DNA from 2 places in the Ruegeria sp. YTSA135 genome. Region 2 is predicted to be linked to the other one. Evidence: riboswitches for the same ligand, from Rfam matches in the RefSeq annotation. Region 2 holds a riboswitch; the other holds the start of a gene.
What was found. A riboswitch is a leader RNA that binds a small molecule or an ion and turns the genes downstream of it on or off. The one in region 2 is predicted to bind cobalamin.
Positions count from the first base shown of each region.

Region 1: it holds a riboswitch for cobalamin, as region 2 does, so the genes downstream of both, AC2FIT_RS17010 (aromatic ring-hydroxylating oxygenase subunit alpha) here and AC2FIT_RS05090 (metal ABC transporter solute-binding protein, Zn/Mn family) in region 2, are expected to answer to the same signal.

Region 1 is NZ_JBXWNC010000014.1:65,678-72,887, reverse strand. It holds gene trhA (PAQR family membrane homeostasis protein TrhA) at 178-846, opposite strand; gene AC2FIT_RS17025 (pyridoxamine 5'-phosphate oxidase family protein) at 1,092-2,057, opposite strand; gene AC2FIT_RS17020 (glutathione S-transferase family protein) at 2,125-2,748, opposite strand; gene AC2FIT_RS17015 (LysR family transcriptional regulator) at 2,874-3,761, shown strand; cobalamin riboswitch at 3,900-4,103, shown strand; gene AC2FIT_RS17010 (aromatic ring-hydroxylating oxygenase subunit alpha) at 4,186-5,439, shown strand; gene AC2FIT_RS17005 (FAD-binding oxidoreductase) at 5,445-6,524, shown strand; gene dld (D-lactate dehydrogenase) at 6,744-7,210, opposite strand, start outside.
Region 2 is NZ_JBXWNC010000003.1:54,851-62,060, forward strand. It holds gene AC2FIT_RS05050 (LysR family transcriptional regulator) at 1-37, shown strand, start outside; gene AC2FIT_RS05055 (PAS domain-containing protein) at 217-492, shown strand; gene AC2FIT_RS05060 (DUF4149 domain-containing protein) at 499-897, opposite strand; gene AC2FIT_RS05065 (methyltransferase family protein) at 916-1,767, opposite strand; gene AC2FIT_RS05070 (thiol-disulfide oxidoreductase DCC family protein) at 1,764-2,222, opposite strand; gene AC2FIT_RS05075 (VOC family protein) at 2,648-3,004, opposite strand; gene AC2FIT_RS05080 (VOC family protein) at 3,052-3,477, opposite strand; gene AC2FIT_RS05085 (helix-turn-helix transcriptional regulator) at 3,583-4,293, shown strand; cobalamin riboswitch at 4,472-4,674, shown strand; gene AC2FIT_RS05090 (metal ABC transporter solute-binding protein, Zn/Mn family) at 4,855-5,118, shown strand; gene AC2FIT_RS05095 (cytochrome ubiquinol oxidase subunit I) at 5,299-6,684, shown strand; gene AC2FIT_RS05100 (cytochrome d ubiquinol oxidase subunit II) at 6,690-7,210, shown strand, end outside.

The DNA.
Region 1 (7,210 bases), on a different contig from region 2:
CAAGACGTTAGCTTGCCGGTACCCTAGCCGCGTCCCCTTTAATGTGAAATCGACTTATGCAATCTCAGACTAAAAAATTACATGGGATCACTGTGTCCGGAAAAATCCTTTGAGTTCCTAGGTTTTATTTCCGCAGTTTTTGAATGGCAGAGCCAACCGGGTACTCCAAATTGCTTTTCAGGAAATCGTGTATGGCACCCAGACGATCCGAACAAAGATCGCAAGAAAGAACAGCACGCTACCCGTCAAAACGAACACATGCCAAATGGTGTTATGAAACGGCAGCCGCTCCAGCAAGTAGAACCCAACGCCCGCTGTATACACAACACCACCCGCAACGATCAACCAGATTACCGTGGGTGAAAGCTCGGCCAGCATGGTTTGCCCGGCCCAGACAATCGCCCATCCCATCATCAGGTACAGAAACAAGCCAAACCACCGGAAACGGCTTGGGTCGATCAGCTTTAACACCGAACCGATCGTTGCCGAAGACCACAAACCGACCAACAGCCCCGGAGTTTGCCCTGCTGATAGCAGAACAAACGGCGTGTAGGTGCCGGCAATCTTCACGTAGATGCCTGAGTGATCAAGGCGCCGCAACACATCAGACCACCGATCGCTTTCCACCATGTTATAAAGCGCCGAAAACGTCAGCATCATAACTAGCGTCGCGCCATATATCGAGACGCCCAAAACAGCCTCGGGCTCGGTCCTGAGAAAGGCGGTGATCGTGATTAGAACTGGCACTGCCATAAGCGCCAACGCCACGCCTAATATGTGCACAACCCCGTCGCTGACGCGTTCTGCGCGGGTATAGGCCGGACGGATATCTGTGAAACGCCACATACTTTAAAAGTAGGCCCGGAAACCGACGCGGGCAAGTTCAACGCGGGTGAATACAGGAAATCGGGTTTTTTACCTGCTTGGTCAAACCTGACTGTCTGAACCAGTTTCTTTTTCCAGAGCAGTTCACAGATGCGGTCCCCGATTGCCGAGGTCATCGAAGTCAGCGTGCGAATTGCCGGGATAGACATACTTGAAACGCCCTATCCGCAGGCGTGACATAGCTGGATCGTTCGGCCAAAAGCCGTCTAGATCGCCTTCCAGCTATCCCCCATCAGGCTGTAGGGTGAAAACTCAAGGAACTCCGCCCGGAACGGCAGCGCGTCATAGATGCGCAGTCCGTGGTCCAGATGAAACCGCCAGCCCCTGTTTGCACCCTTGAAATCCGCGATATCGGGGTGACCATCGGCCAAAACCTCTACAGTGCCGGTTAGCATCAGTGCATCTCCGGTCTGATAGTCCGGAAACAGCAGACCTGCCTTCGGGTTCAACAGAAAGTTGCCCAGCGTATTGAAAAAATTGTTGCCGGCAAAATCTGGCACCAGCAGGCTGTTGCCCTCAACTTTGACAAACCCAACCCGTCCGCCCCGGTGCGAGACATCAACGCCTGCCTGATCCGGCGTGTTTGCGTGACTTGCGACGTAGAACGCATTGCTCTCTGCGATCGCGTCCCGCGCCCGTGCATCCAATTCAACGAAGCGGTCGTTTGCAGGACGGTCTATGACGGCCCTTGGATCGCGGAGGAACGAAACGTCATGCGTCTGGATATATTTGGGACAATTGCCGAAGGACTGCACCACATCCAGCGAAAACCCATGATCCCCAACCGTACCCACGGTTGCGGTGGCTCGGTTGCGACGACGAGTGGACAGCTCAATCCCAAGAACACCGATCGGGGCTCCGTCCTGTAATGCGGGGTTGAGCGGGTCGTCCGCCAAGGGTCGCGCATCAATGTCCAGACTTCGGTCATGTGGCGTCTGTATGAACCCCGGACGGCCCGAGATCATTGACGCCCACGGCCAGCCATCGGCGTCGACGCTGCCCAAGACCAGAAAGGGAAGCTTGCCAAAGAATTCTCGATGCTGGTCGGGCATGAACGGACGAATGAACTTGCGACCGAATTCCTCGATCCTATCCCGCCTACCAACACGAGATTGCATCTCACGCTCGCCAGCATGAAAGGGAGATTTCATTTCAGTGGCTTGATCGTTCATGGCAGACCTCGTGTGTTGTGGGATCGAAGGCCAGTCGCGGGTGCGACTGGCCAATTGCATAGCAGGATTAGGCTGCGTTCAAGCCAACTGCGGTGCTTGGCATGGGGACAAATCCATCCAGCGCCTCGACATTGGCCAGAAGGCGACGCACATTCGCATAAGGCTCAAGCGAGATGCCACCCTCGGGCGCGTGTGCTGTGTAGCTGTAGATTGCAATATCCGCGATGGTTGGCGCATCGCCGACCAGCCAGTCGCGGCCCTCCAAGTGGTCATCCAGCTTTTTCAGAACATTAGCCGCAGTGGCATGGGTAAACTCCATGTTCAAAGGTGCGTTGAACACGTTGATCAGACGCGCGGCGGCAGGGCCGAACGCAATCTCACCCGCTGCGAGGGTCAGGAATTTCTGCACCTCGGCTTCACCGACAGGATCAGAAGGCAGGTAGGAAGGCGCATACTTCCGGGCCAGATAGACCAAAATGGCGTTGCTGTCGCTTACAACCACGTCGCCGTCTTGCAATACGGGCACCTGACCCGCCGGGTTGAGCGTCAAGAACGGCTCGCGCTTGTGCTCACCACCCGCAAGATCCACGTCGATAACGTCGTGTTTAATCCCGGCAAGGTTGGCGAACAGACGGACCCGGTGCGAGTGACCGGATAGAGGGAAGCTGTGAATTTGGATCGTTTCGGACATCTGGAAACTCTTTCTCTGATTGAGGGTTTGGGCTGTTGATCAGCATCTGTGCCCCAGACATAGTTTGCTTTCACTTGGGCGATAATATATCAATTTGGTGAATTACTATGAACGTGGCGTAGACAATGGATACGATTCAGGGCATGCGAGCTTTTGCGGCAGTGGCAGCACATTCGTCATTTACAGAAGCCGCAAAACAGATCGGTATAAGCACTAAATTGACCAGCAAATATGTTGGCCAGTTGGAGGATCGTTTGAATGCGCAGCTTTTCAACCGAACCACCCGCAGTGTCACCTTGACCGACACCGGGCGATCCTATTACGAACGCTGTCTGCCCCTGCTGGAGCAGTTCGATGAATTAGAACGCCTTGTCCAGCAACGCCAGACAGAATTGGCGGGGCGCATACGGATTACTGCGCCGACAGGCTTTGGCTCGGCCGAATTGATCCATCTGTTAAAACCCTTCCAGACCGAGCATCCAAAGGTCTCGATCGAGCTGCACCTGTCAGATCATCATGTTTCGATGGTTGAGGAAGGCTTCGATCTGGCCATTCGGTTCGGCGTTTTGAAGGATTCGAACCTTGTCGCACGCAAGCTCACGGACATGCGGATTGTGTGCTGCGTGTCACCCGAATACCTGGCGCAGCACGGGACACCAAAAGAACCGGCAGCACTGGCAACCCATAATTGCCTGCTTCAGACCACCGGCAGCTTTTCTGACCACTGGGCGTTCAAAGCAAAAGGTCGAGAATACACGGTTCCGGTTACGGGCAATTTCCGCGCAAACTCACCGCGTGCGGTTGCACATATGGCTGCGGATGGGCTGGGGATCGGGCGGATTCCGCTTTATACGGGGCAGTCCTTTTTGGACACAGGAAAACTGCAACTTCTGTTCGAAGAGCAAGAGGCTTTATCGTTGGGCCTTTACGCGGCCTACCCGCAAAACCGCCACCTGACCGCACGTATTCGTGCGTTGATCGACCACCTTGCGGCGCAGTTTCGCGGGGTTTGAAAACGGCGTTTCGATTGCAGACCTTCGCATCGGTACACAATTCGAACCGCAGGCAGACATTTTCACCAAGCAGTACACCGGCGTGTCTGTTTCAGAGCGGAAAATGTCGCAAGTATTTCAGCGCTGGATTGGGCTTGAAATAACTTACGGCCACGAGGTGCCGACATTTGATTCTCAGGTGGCGGAGAATTGGGAAGCCGGTGCAAATCCGGCACTGCCCCCGCAACGGTAACGAAGGTCAGGCTCAGCAATCAACCACTGGGGGGAGGATCCCGGGAAGGTGCTGAGACCGGGCGCAAGCCCCTTCCAAGTCCGGAAACCAGCCTCGCTGATATGTCAAACTGCGGGTGGCGGTGGGGGCACGGGTTTCGGACGCGATCCTCACGCGCCTCCGGACTGGTCCCTCTTGTCATCTGCCCAAGCAATGCCGCGGGGCGCGGCAGGAGAGCCAGAAGTGAACAGAATTCAAAGCCTGTTGGCGCGTCGAAATCCGGCTTATGCCCTGGAACAGGCATTCTACACCGACCCGGAGATTTTTCAGACCGACCTTGAAACAATCCACTACCGCGATTGGCTATTTGCCATTCCGGCATGTGAATTGGCCAAAGCAGGCGACTATGTCACCTATAACATCGGTGCCTATCGCGTGATCATCGTGCGCGGTGCAGACAATCAAATCCGGGCGTTTCATAACACCTGCCGTCATCGCGGATCGGTGATCTGCAAAGCGTCCAAGGGCCATGCGCCCAAGCTGGTCTGCCCCTACCACCAGTGGACTTATGAACTTGACGGCTCTTTGCTGTGGGCGCGGGACATGGGTGCTGATTTCGACCCCAAGCAGCACGGGTTAAAGGCAGTGCACTGCCGCGAGCTGGCCGGTCTGGTCTATATTTGTCTGGCAGAGGACGCGCCGGACTTTGATACGTTCGCCAATATCGCAGGGGCCTATCTAGAGCCACATGACCTGGGCAATGCCAAGGTCGCTTTCGAAAGCTCTATAATCGAGAACGGGAACTGGAAGCTGGTTTGGGAGAACAATCGTGAGTGTTACCACTGCGGAGGGAACCATCCCGCGCTGTGCCGCACTTTCCCCGATGATCCGACCGTAACCGGCATCGAAGGGGGCGCTCTGCCAGCACATTTGCGAACCCATTTCGACCGCTGCGAAGCCGCAGGGCTGCCGTCACAATTTTACCTGCACGAGGATGGGCAGTACCGTCTGGCCCGAATGCCCCTGAAGGAAGGGGCCCAGAGTTACACGATGGATGGCAAATCCGCCGTGCGCCGCTGGTTGGGCCAATCACCCTTTGCTGATGCGGGATCGTTGTTGAAATTCCATTATCCGACCACGTGGAACCATTTTCTGGCGGACCATTCCATCGTTTTCCGCGTGACACCAATCAGCCCCACGGAAACCGAAGTCACGACGAAATGGCTTGTCCATAAGGATGCCGTCGAAGGCGTGGACTATGACCTGAAACGCCTGACCGAAGTTTGGGAAGCGACCAATGATGAAGACCGCCAGGTGGTTGAGGATAACCAGCAGGGCATCAACAGCCCGGCCTATGTACCCGGACCCTATTCTGCGATACAGGAATCCGGCGTTTTACAGTTTGTCGATTGGTATTGCGCAACTCTGACGCGCCGATTGATCCCTGACGCTTTAGCTGCGGAGTGACGGTTATGGACGTTGTGACCTCGGCAACAGCCGTCTGGCAGGACAGTGAAAGTTTGGAATGCGTCTCGGTCGTGCCCGAAATGCCAAATACTGCCAGCTTTACATTTCGGGCCCCTTCTGGCGCCCTGTTCAGCTACGAGCCCGGACAATTCCTGACGCTGGAAATTCCGGCACCGGGTCAACCGGGCGGCGTTGTGCATCGCACCTATACAATCTCATCGTCGCCTTCACGGCCCAGATCGATCACGATTACGGCCAAGGCGCAGTCCAATAGCATCGGCACGCGCTGGATGCTTGACAACCTGCAACCAGGCATGCGGATCAAAGCCATTGGCCCGGCAGGTTTGTTCACGAATGCCAAGAGTTCCTCTGGCAAATACCTGTTCATCTCGGCCGGTTCAGGCATCACACCCTTGATGTCGATGACAACCTGTATGTGGGATGAAGGGCGCACGCTGGACGTTGTGTTCATCAATTGTGCCAAACGGCCGTCTGAAATCATCTTTCGCCAGCGGTTAGAGCAAATGGCCAGCCGGACGCATGGGCTGAACTTGAAATTTGTAGTCGAGGAACCCGACCCGTACCGCCCCTGGACCGGATATCAAGGCCAGTTTAACCAGCTGATGCTGGGCCTGATGGCACCGGATTATCTGGACCGCGAGGTTTACTGCTGCGGCCCGGAGCCCTTTATGCAAGCTGTGCGCGATGCGCTTGCCGGTCTGGGCTATGACATGGAAAACTACCACCAAGAAAGTTTCGGCGCACCTGTTGAGACTAAAGCACAGCAACCGGAACTGGATGATGTTGTTCCCGACGACGACACCAGTGCCGAAATTCTTTTCGCAAGCTCAGGCGTCACGGCGAAGGTGGCCGAAACCGATACGGTTCTGGCGGCTGCACGGTCTGTTGGTCTGAATATCCCATCAGGCTGTACGTTCGGTGTTTGTGGAACTTGCAAGGTCAAGAAGATCAAGGGTGACGTCCACATGGTCCACAATGGTGGCATTTCAGAAGACGATATTGAGGCCGGGTATATCTTGGCCTGCTGCTCGAACCCGATCGGAAAGGTCGAAGTCGAAGTCTGACAAACAATAGTGGCGCGGGCGTCTTGCGACGCCTTCGCCAATTGGCGTTGCCCGAACTGTGCATACCGCCTGAGAGCGGGATCGCCCGCAACACGACAGCCTGCGCCTGCATTCCCAAGCCGAAGCCGGTGCGCGGGTTTCAAACACTGCTGCGTTCATCGCCCATGTTACGGATGCACTGCGAACAGCTTGACGTGCGTCCAAATCACGCGAAAACGCTTACGCAGCGTTTTCTTCGCCGTAATTGCGCGCCTTGGACATTTTACCGATACCCGGGTTGAGCGAATTGGTCGGATCGCAGCGTTTGTAATGTGCGGCCAGATCGGGCTTGGCCTCGTAGAGGTGGCCAACATTGTGTTCTGCCGGGTATTCCGCACCGCGTTCTTCCAGAATTTTTAGCATCGCAGCCTTTATCTTTTTGGGATCACATCCCTTTTTGACGATATAATCCTGATGCATCACATGGCACATCAGGTGGCCGTAATAGACTTTGCCCAAAAGCTGATCTGTGATCTCGGCGGGCAGAGTTTCGAACCAGTCACGGTCATTGCGGCGAAGCGCGATATCCAGCGCCAGGATCTCTTCGACCTCAGCCGCATGAACATGACCATACCGCACGGCGGCACCAGCGGCGGCAAACCGATGCAATCCAGCGATCTTGGCTTCGCGCGGCGTGCAGGTGACGA
Region 2 (7,210 bases):
GGATTTGCCGCCTTGGGACAGGGATGTCGGCGAATAAGACCTGCAACCGTGTGATGAGTTGGCCGAGTGACCGAGACGAAGGGGCGCACAACTCGTTTGCGAAGGCCTCTACACGAAGCTCAACCGATGCCATTGATCAGTCGTATCGAGAAGCCCATAAAATACAAATATTTGAATAAAGGATGATAGTATGACCCATCGCAACCCTACAATCCCATGATTTTTGTCAGCGATGAATTTGATAAACAAACGGGTTATAGCGTTGAAGAGGCATTAGGGCGAAATTGCCGTTTTCTGCAAGGACCTGACACCAGTCCGTGGACCATCGAAGCCATTCGCATGGGGCTTAAGGCGCAAACACGATTTACAATCGATATTCTGAACTATCGCAAAGACGGAACGCCATTCGTAAACCGTCTGCGCATCCGTCCGATTTACGATGGGCATGGGCAGTTGATGTTTTTTGCCGGTGCTCAGAACCCAGTGGGATGAAAACAATCAGGATTGACCGGCGAGCCGTATTATTACGAAGGCTGCGCAGCAGATATGTGCCAATGTTATCACTACAGACAAAGTGTGAAGCCGCTTAAATCGGCTTTTATCTCCTGAATCCGTTGCAGCATTGATCGCGGGCATCAGAACCTGCCGTGCGAAAACCGTCGTCACCGCAATTACACCCATGAATGCGCTGGATATCGGGTCTATGGCTATCAGAAGGATGGCAGCCACCGCCGAAGTTGCCAGTACGAAAAAGTAGAAATACGGGAATGCACGTCGAATAAGTGGCCCCGCCGTTTCCGCCGGAAGAGCCGTGAAAACGAACGCAGCGAACCCGAAGGAATAGAGCGTCGTCCCACCAAACATCAGAGCGGTGACAAGAAGTGCAAATTCAAGCATCTCTGGACCTTCCCTGTTCTAATTCTTGGAAACGGGACGCCGAAGACCCTGCGCCGACAAGCGACCAGTGCATTTCAGCTTTGGAACGGCGTAGGGGACGTCTCTCTTGTAGTCTTCAAAGCGGCGGCCAAAACGTTTTTCAAAACGACGCTCTTTTAACATCGGTGCCACAAGACAGTACGTCGTAAGCGCGATTGCAAGGGCAAGCTGGTCAGGGGTCCATATCGGGACCGTCCACAATGTCAATGCGAAGGCAACGTATATCGGCTGGCGTATCACGCGGAACAAGCCTGTTGTTGGCATGTCGGGAAACACGGGCTTTGCATTTTGCATCAGGGACATCCAACCCAGTGCACCCGACTGAACTTCGGCGCCCGCGTCCCAACTGGCTTTGATCAACAGTGCCCACGACGCCGCATAAAACGCCGTGAACAAGTACAAGACCCATCCCTCGGCCTGCCACCAGACAATACCGCTTGGGGTCCACAAAACAAAAAGAGCCAAAAGCTGCACGGAAGCGATCATGGCGTAAGTTGTCGTGCCCAAAGTTGCGCCATGCGGGCCGGGGACAAAACGAGCCAGCCACTTCATACCACGGCCGGTCAGCAAAAGAGAGTGCGCCAAAGGGAACTGTAAAATCAGTAGGGCGTTGGTAAGTGTGGCGGTTGGCCATGGCACCGTGCCCAGGCTTTTGCTCATGCCGAAGAACATCGCAATGACCATGGCCGCAACCGCCAACGCAAAAACAATATGAGTGAAGAGACCAAAACCGAGCGCGATCATTATCCTGCCGGTGCCCGGTTCGGGGTTCAATGCACCGTTTGCAAGCCTGAGCAGTCGCTTTAAATGACCATCGCCTGGACTGGTCATACGGTGGTATCCGAGTGTTTCTTCGGCTTAGCCCCCAATCGCGAGGCGATCCGTGACAGCATCGGTCGCAGCGGCAGGAAAATGCGATAGGCAAACTCCATCACCTGCACCGCGCCGGGAAGTTGAGCTACGCGCGCAAGCCATCGCCACTTGGGCAAAGCCTGCCAAACGGCGACAAACCCGTTTGCTCCGGACACAAGCGTTCCATCAGGCAATTGCACGTGAAACCTTGCCATTGCTTTGTCCTGCGAGAGCCCCTCTGCAAGCTGTGCGTCAGGGTTTGAAACATCCACAAACCGTAAGCCATTTGCGCCTTCGCAAGAGGCATAATGCCCTATTTCAAGGGAACACAGCGGGCAGGAACCGTCAAAATACACAGTGGCACGTTGCGGGGAAGTGTCATCTGCTCCGCAAAGGATTTGCTTTTGAACCGCCTGATCGTCAGCCTTGGGCATGTGGTTTTTCTTCCTGAAGTTATCAGTTCAGTCCCGGAAGAACGTAGTCCGAGGAACCAAAAAGCCACTGTGAAACGATGCGATATGACGCCGCATTGTTTCGTTTGTCCTCCGCCGACCTTCCTGATTTTGAGTCTTCAGATGGCCAAAGAACAACCCATCAAGGTGAATGCTTAGGATCGTTTACGTAAAACAGCGCCAGCGCGGTTTGTAAAACGTTCACTTGTTCTGGGGCAACTCTCTCGTTTTCCTTCGTTGTAAAGCCCCGAGCTTGGTTGGCTGGCATGGCGCAAACGACCGGGTATGTTCCGTTTCGTGGGCGCGCCGTGCGCTCAGTGTCCAAAGTGACGATGCAAATGTGACGGCAATCGGACGTCCGGCCGCGTTTTACCTGATTGATAACCGACCAGCGGTGTTTCAATGCGCTAATCCGAAAGGCACAGTTTATTGCTGTCCAGATCCCGTACATATGCTGAAAATCGTGGGCCACGCTGTTTCGGCTCGCCCGCGCATGTCCCGCCTAGCGTGACTGCAAGAGTGTAGAGCCTCTCGACCTCTGCGGGTGATCCCACGCTAAAGCCGACCATGGTGCCGTTGCCATTGGTGGCGGGCTGCTTGTCAAAAGGGATGGCTACTGCAAAGGCAAAACCCTCGCCCAACCAATACGTCATCCTTTCACTGGGTGACACGCGGTTCATCGCGGTACGATCAAAAAGCCGGTCGTAAAACGGAGTTGCGGCGTCAATGTCATTCGTCCCGATAACGCAGTAGCTCATTTGCATTGGAGATTTCCTTTTTGAGGCATGTCCGATTGCGTTTTCCGCTGTCGTCACTTGTCGGTCAGCTTGAAGAACTCGATCAATTGGCCGTTAGGATCAGTGATCTTGAGAAGGTGGATTCCGGGCTCCTTGAGTATCTCAGGTGCTGCGGCACCGGTTGCCGCGACGCGGGATCGAAGCACTTCAAGATCGGCAGCTTGCAGATAGGGGACCGCGCCTGACCCAGGCTCGGCCCCGGGTGCGTACCGATCCCGAGAGACGATGGCAAACCAACCGCCTTCGATGTCGAAAGCAACAAAATCGGGCAGTTCGATTGTCGGCGCGCGGCTCAACAGGTTGCGGTAGAAGGACTTAGACTGCTGCACGTCGTCACTTGGCACATAGGCACCCATGGCGGCTATTGCCGTGTCGTCTGCAACATCTGTGGTTTGAGCGGCACCTGCGATTGGAATGAAAAGGGTAAGGGCTAATCTCATGATGGGAATCCTTAATTGACAACGGTCGTGTCTCTACAACCCCTATGCTGACAGCGTGTTGTCAGCATAGCGTCAGTATAAGTGGTGTTGTCGAAAGGGCCCCTTGTGCGACGCGGTGACAGGCTGTTCGAAATCATCGAAATCCTGAGACGGGCGAAGGCGCCCATCTCGGCCCAGACTATTGGGGCCGAATTGGGTGTCACAAAGCGTACGGTCTACCGGGATATGGCCGCTCTGATCGCGCAGGGTGTGCCAATCACCGGTGAAGCCGGTATCGGTTACATCCTTGAGCCGGGTTTCCACATGCCGCCTCTGATGCTGACACCGGATGAGATCGAGGCGGTCATGCTCGGGGTCATGTGGGTCAAAACACGGGGTGAGCCCGAACTAGCGGTGGCCGCTGAAAAGCTGATCACCAAGTTGGAAACCGTTGCACCAGCCAAATACCGAACCTCGTTTCTAGAGCCAGTGGTCAGCGTTGCGCCGATAGGCCAGCCGGAGGAGACGCTCGGGGCTGCATCCATCCGCCGGGCCATTCGGCACCGCAAGAAGATTTCTCTTGTTTATACAGATTTCACAAGTCGACATTCGCGCCGAGTGATCTGGCCGGTCCTTCTGGGTTATCGAGACAAAAGCCGTATCATTGCCGCGTGGTGTGAGTTGCGCCAAGGCTTTCGCTACTTCCGGACCGAGCGGATCGTCGAAGCCGAAGTTCTTGATACGCCAATCCCACGTCGTATGGACCTATTGCGGGCCGAATGGCGCAGGGCTGCGGACGCTGAACGCAAACGCTATGAGGACGGGATACGGGGCTAAGGTGCCCACAGCGGCAATCCGTGCCAATACGCCCAGCCCGTGCCTGGCTGCCTGACGCAAGCGGTTCTGGCCAAAATCACTCTACTCAGCCTTACGCTGCGTAAAAAAGGAGCCAACCGCCCTGTCTCAACTGCATAATCTGCTTCTCATGTTGAAAAACCCTGACCGACCGAATGATTTAAAGCGCATAAGGCGCGGTGGTTCCATGCGCGAGACGTGCTAATAAAAATGGAATTCGGTACAGCCATCTGGCCAAATCCAAAGTTGTTCCCGCAACTGTAGGCGGAAAGCCGTCCCGAGATCGTCCACTGGGCACAGACCTCGGAAGGATGAGGAAAGCGTTGACTTGCAAGTCAGTTGAGCCCCGACCCTGCGGACAGCGCGCGGTGTGGCTTAAGCGGATATCATCCTTGTTCACGGCCTGGGCTTTTCAACATGGTCAGACCGTTGATTTCAGAGTTGGGCGCCGAAGCGATAGCCTTTGTCGCGACTGATTGTGTCACGCCGGTCAAGGTCGGTGGTGAATTTGACCTGCATGCATAGAAATGTTTGTCAAACAGTGTGACCTCGCATGACGCGTTTGGGGACTTGACGGATGCCCACGGTATGAACTTCCCTGCACCCGTCGGCATCGATCCCAAGGCTGAGCCTTCGGCACAGGACGTTGCAGTCCTGATTAATCAACTGAAAGCTGAAGGTTCGGCGGCACTGTTCGCAGAAAATATCACCAACCCGGCCCTGGTTCAGCAAATCTCGGAGGAAACGGCGCTCAAGATCGGTGGCCGCCTGTTCTCGGACGCACTGTTGATCGGGTCAGTCAGCTGATCAACCCAACACGAGGTGGATTTTTCACCATCAATTCGAAAAATCGCATTCACAGAAGTGGTATGATTGGGCCGTAGTTCGCATGGGATACTGTGCCGCATGACGGGCTGTCGCAGGGTGTCTTTTACCCTCAATATCCAACGCGAACTGTCTATCAAACGAACCAAATACAGGTGTGAGATGGACACATCACTGCTGTCCCGAATTCAATTTGGGGCGAATATCTCCTTTCATATTCTTTTCCCGACGATCACGATCGCACTGGGCTGGGTGCTGCTGTTTTTCAAGCTGCGCTTCAACGCAACCGGGGATGAGAAGTGGATGCAAGCCTATCGTTTCTGGGTCAAGGTCTTTGCCTTGTCCTTCGCCATGGGTGTCGTTTCCGGAATTACGATGTCTTTCCAATTCGGCACCAATTGGCCTGGCTTTATGGAGGCTGTCGGAAATATCGCAGGGCCGTTGCTGGCTTACGAAATTCTAACGGCGTTTTTCCTTGAGGCCGTGTTCCTTGGCATCATGCTGTTTGGCTTTTCAAAGCTGCCGAACTGGCTGCACACGACTGCAACCTTTCTCGTGGCGTTTGGTACCACCATGTCCGCGTTCTGGATTCTGGTTCTGAACAGCTGGATGCACACGCCCGCAGGGTTTGAGATGCGCGACGGTGTGGCCTTTGCGACAGATTGGTGGGCGATCATTTTCAACCCCTCAATGCCGTACCGCTTGACCCATATGTTGTTGGCTAGTGGCCTGACAGTGGCCTTTCTGATCCTCGGCCTGTCAGCTTTTCGCTGGCTGGTCGGAGACCGTGGCCCGGACGTGCGGGCCACGTTCAAGACTGCGGCGCGGCTTGGTGCGCTGCTGATCCCGGTGCAAATCTATATGGGTGACCTGCACGGCCTGAACACGCTAGAGCATCAGCCTCAGAAAGTGGCCGCGATGGAGGGTAACTGGGAGACCAAATCCAACGTCCCGCTGGTGTTGTTCGCAATCCCGGACGAGGAATCGCGGGATAACCGCCTTGAGGTCAGCATCCCGAACCTTGCCTTGATCATCCTGACGCACAAGGCCGATGGTGTTGTGCCGGGCCTGAACGATTTCGTGGCCGAGGATGGCACCGCTCTGCACCCGCCGGTTGCGCCTGTTTTCTGGTCATTCCGCGTCATGGTGGGAACAGGCATTACCATGCTTTTGCTCAGTTGGTCCGCGCTCTGGTTCATGCGGCGGGGCCGTGGGCCGGGTGGGGTGCCAAAGCTGATGCAGGTGGCGCTGGTGCCGATGGCCTTTTTAGGGTGGGTTGCCACTCTGGCGGGTTGGTACACGACCGAAATTGGTCGCCAGCCGTGGCTTGTGCAGGGCGTGCTGACGACGGAACAGGCGGTGGCAGACGTTCCCGCCCCGATGGTGGGAACCACTTTGGCGGCATATCTGATGATCTATGCGCTGCTGCTGGCTGCTTATGTCGGAGTGTTGTTCTACCTAGCCCGTAAAGCGGCCAGAACCGGCCTGTCGCAGCAAAATCATCCTGCTTCGGCGCCCCAGGGCGTCAAAGCGGTACCGGCGGAGTAAACGCGATGGAACTCTTTGGTGATCCGACCTACTGGCTGCCGCTCGCCTTTGCGGCACTCATGGGGGTGTCGATTCTGGTCTATGTCATATTGGACGGTTTCGACCTTGGCGTAGGGGTCCTGTTCCCCTTCGCCGATGACGCGGAGAAAGACCGGATGGTCGCCTTGATCGGGCCGTTCTGGGACGCCAACGAGACATGGTTGGTTCTGGCCATCGGCATTCTGCTGGTGGCCTTTCCAACCGCTCATGGGGTGATCCTGACGTCACTTTACCTGCCAGTTGCCATCATGCTGATCGGTCTGATCCTAAGGGGCGTTGCGTTCGAGTTTCGGGTCAAAACGCCCTCGCATCACAAATACTACTGGAACCTGGCCTTTTTTGCGGGCTCTTCGATAACCGCCCTATCGCAGGGCTTCATGCTGGGCAAGTACATCATGGGGTTGGAAAGCAATTGGGCCACATGGGCCTTTGCGATGATTACGGCTGTTTTCCTGGCCGTTGGGTATTCGTTCATCGGCGCCTGCTG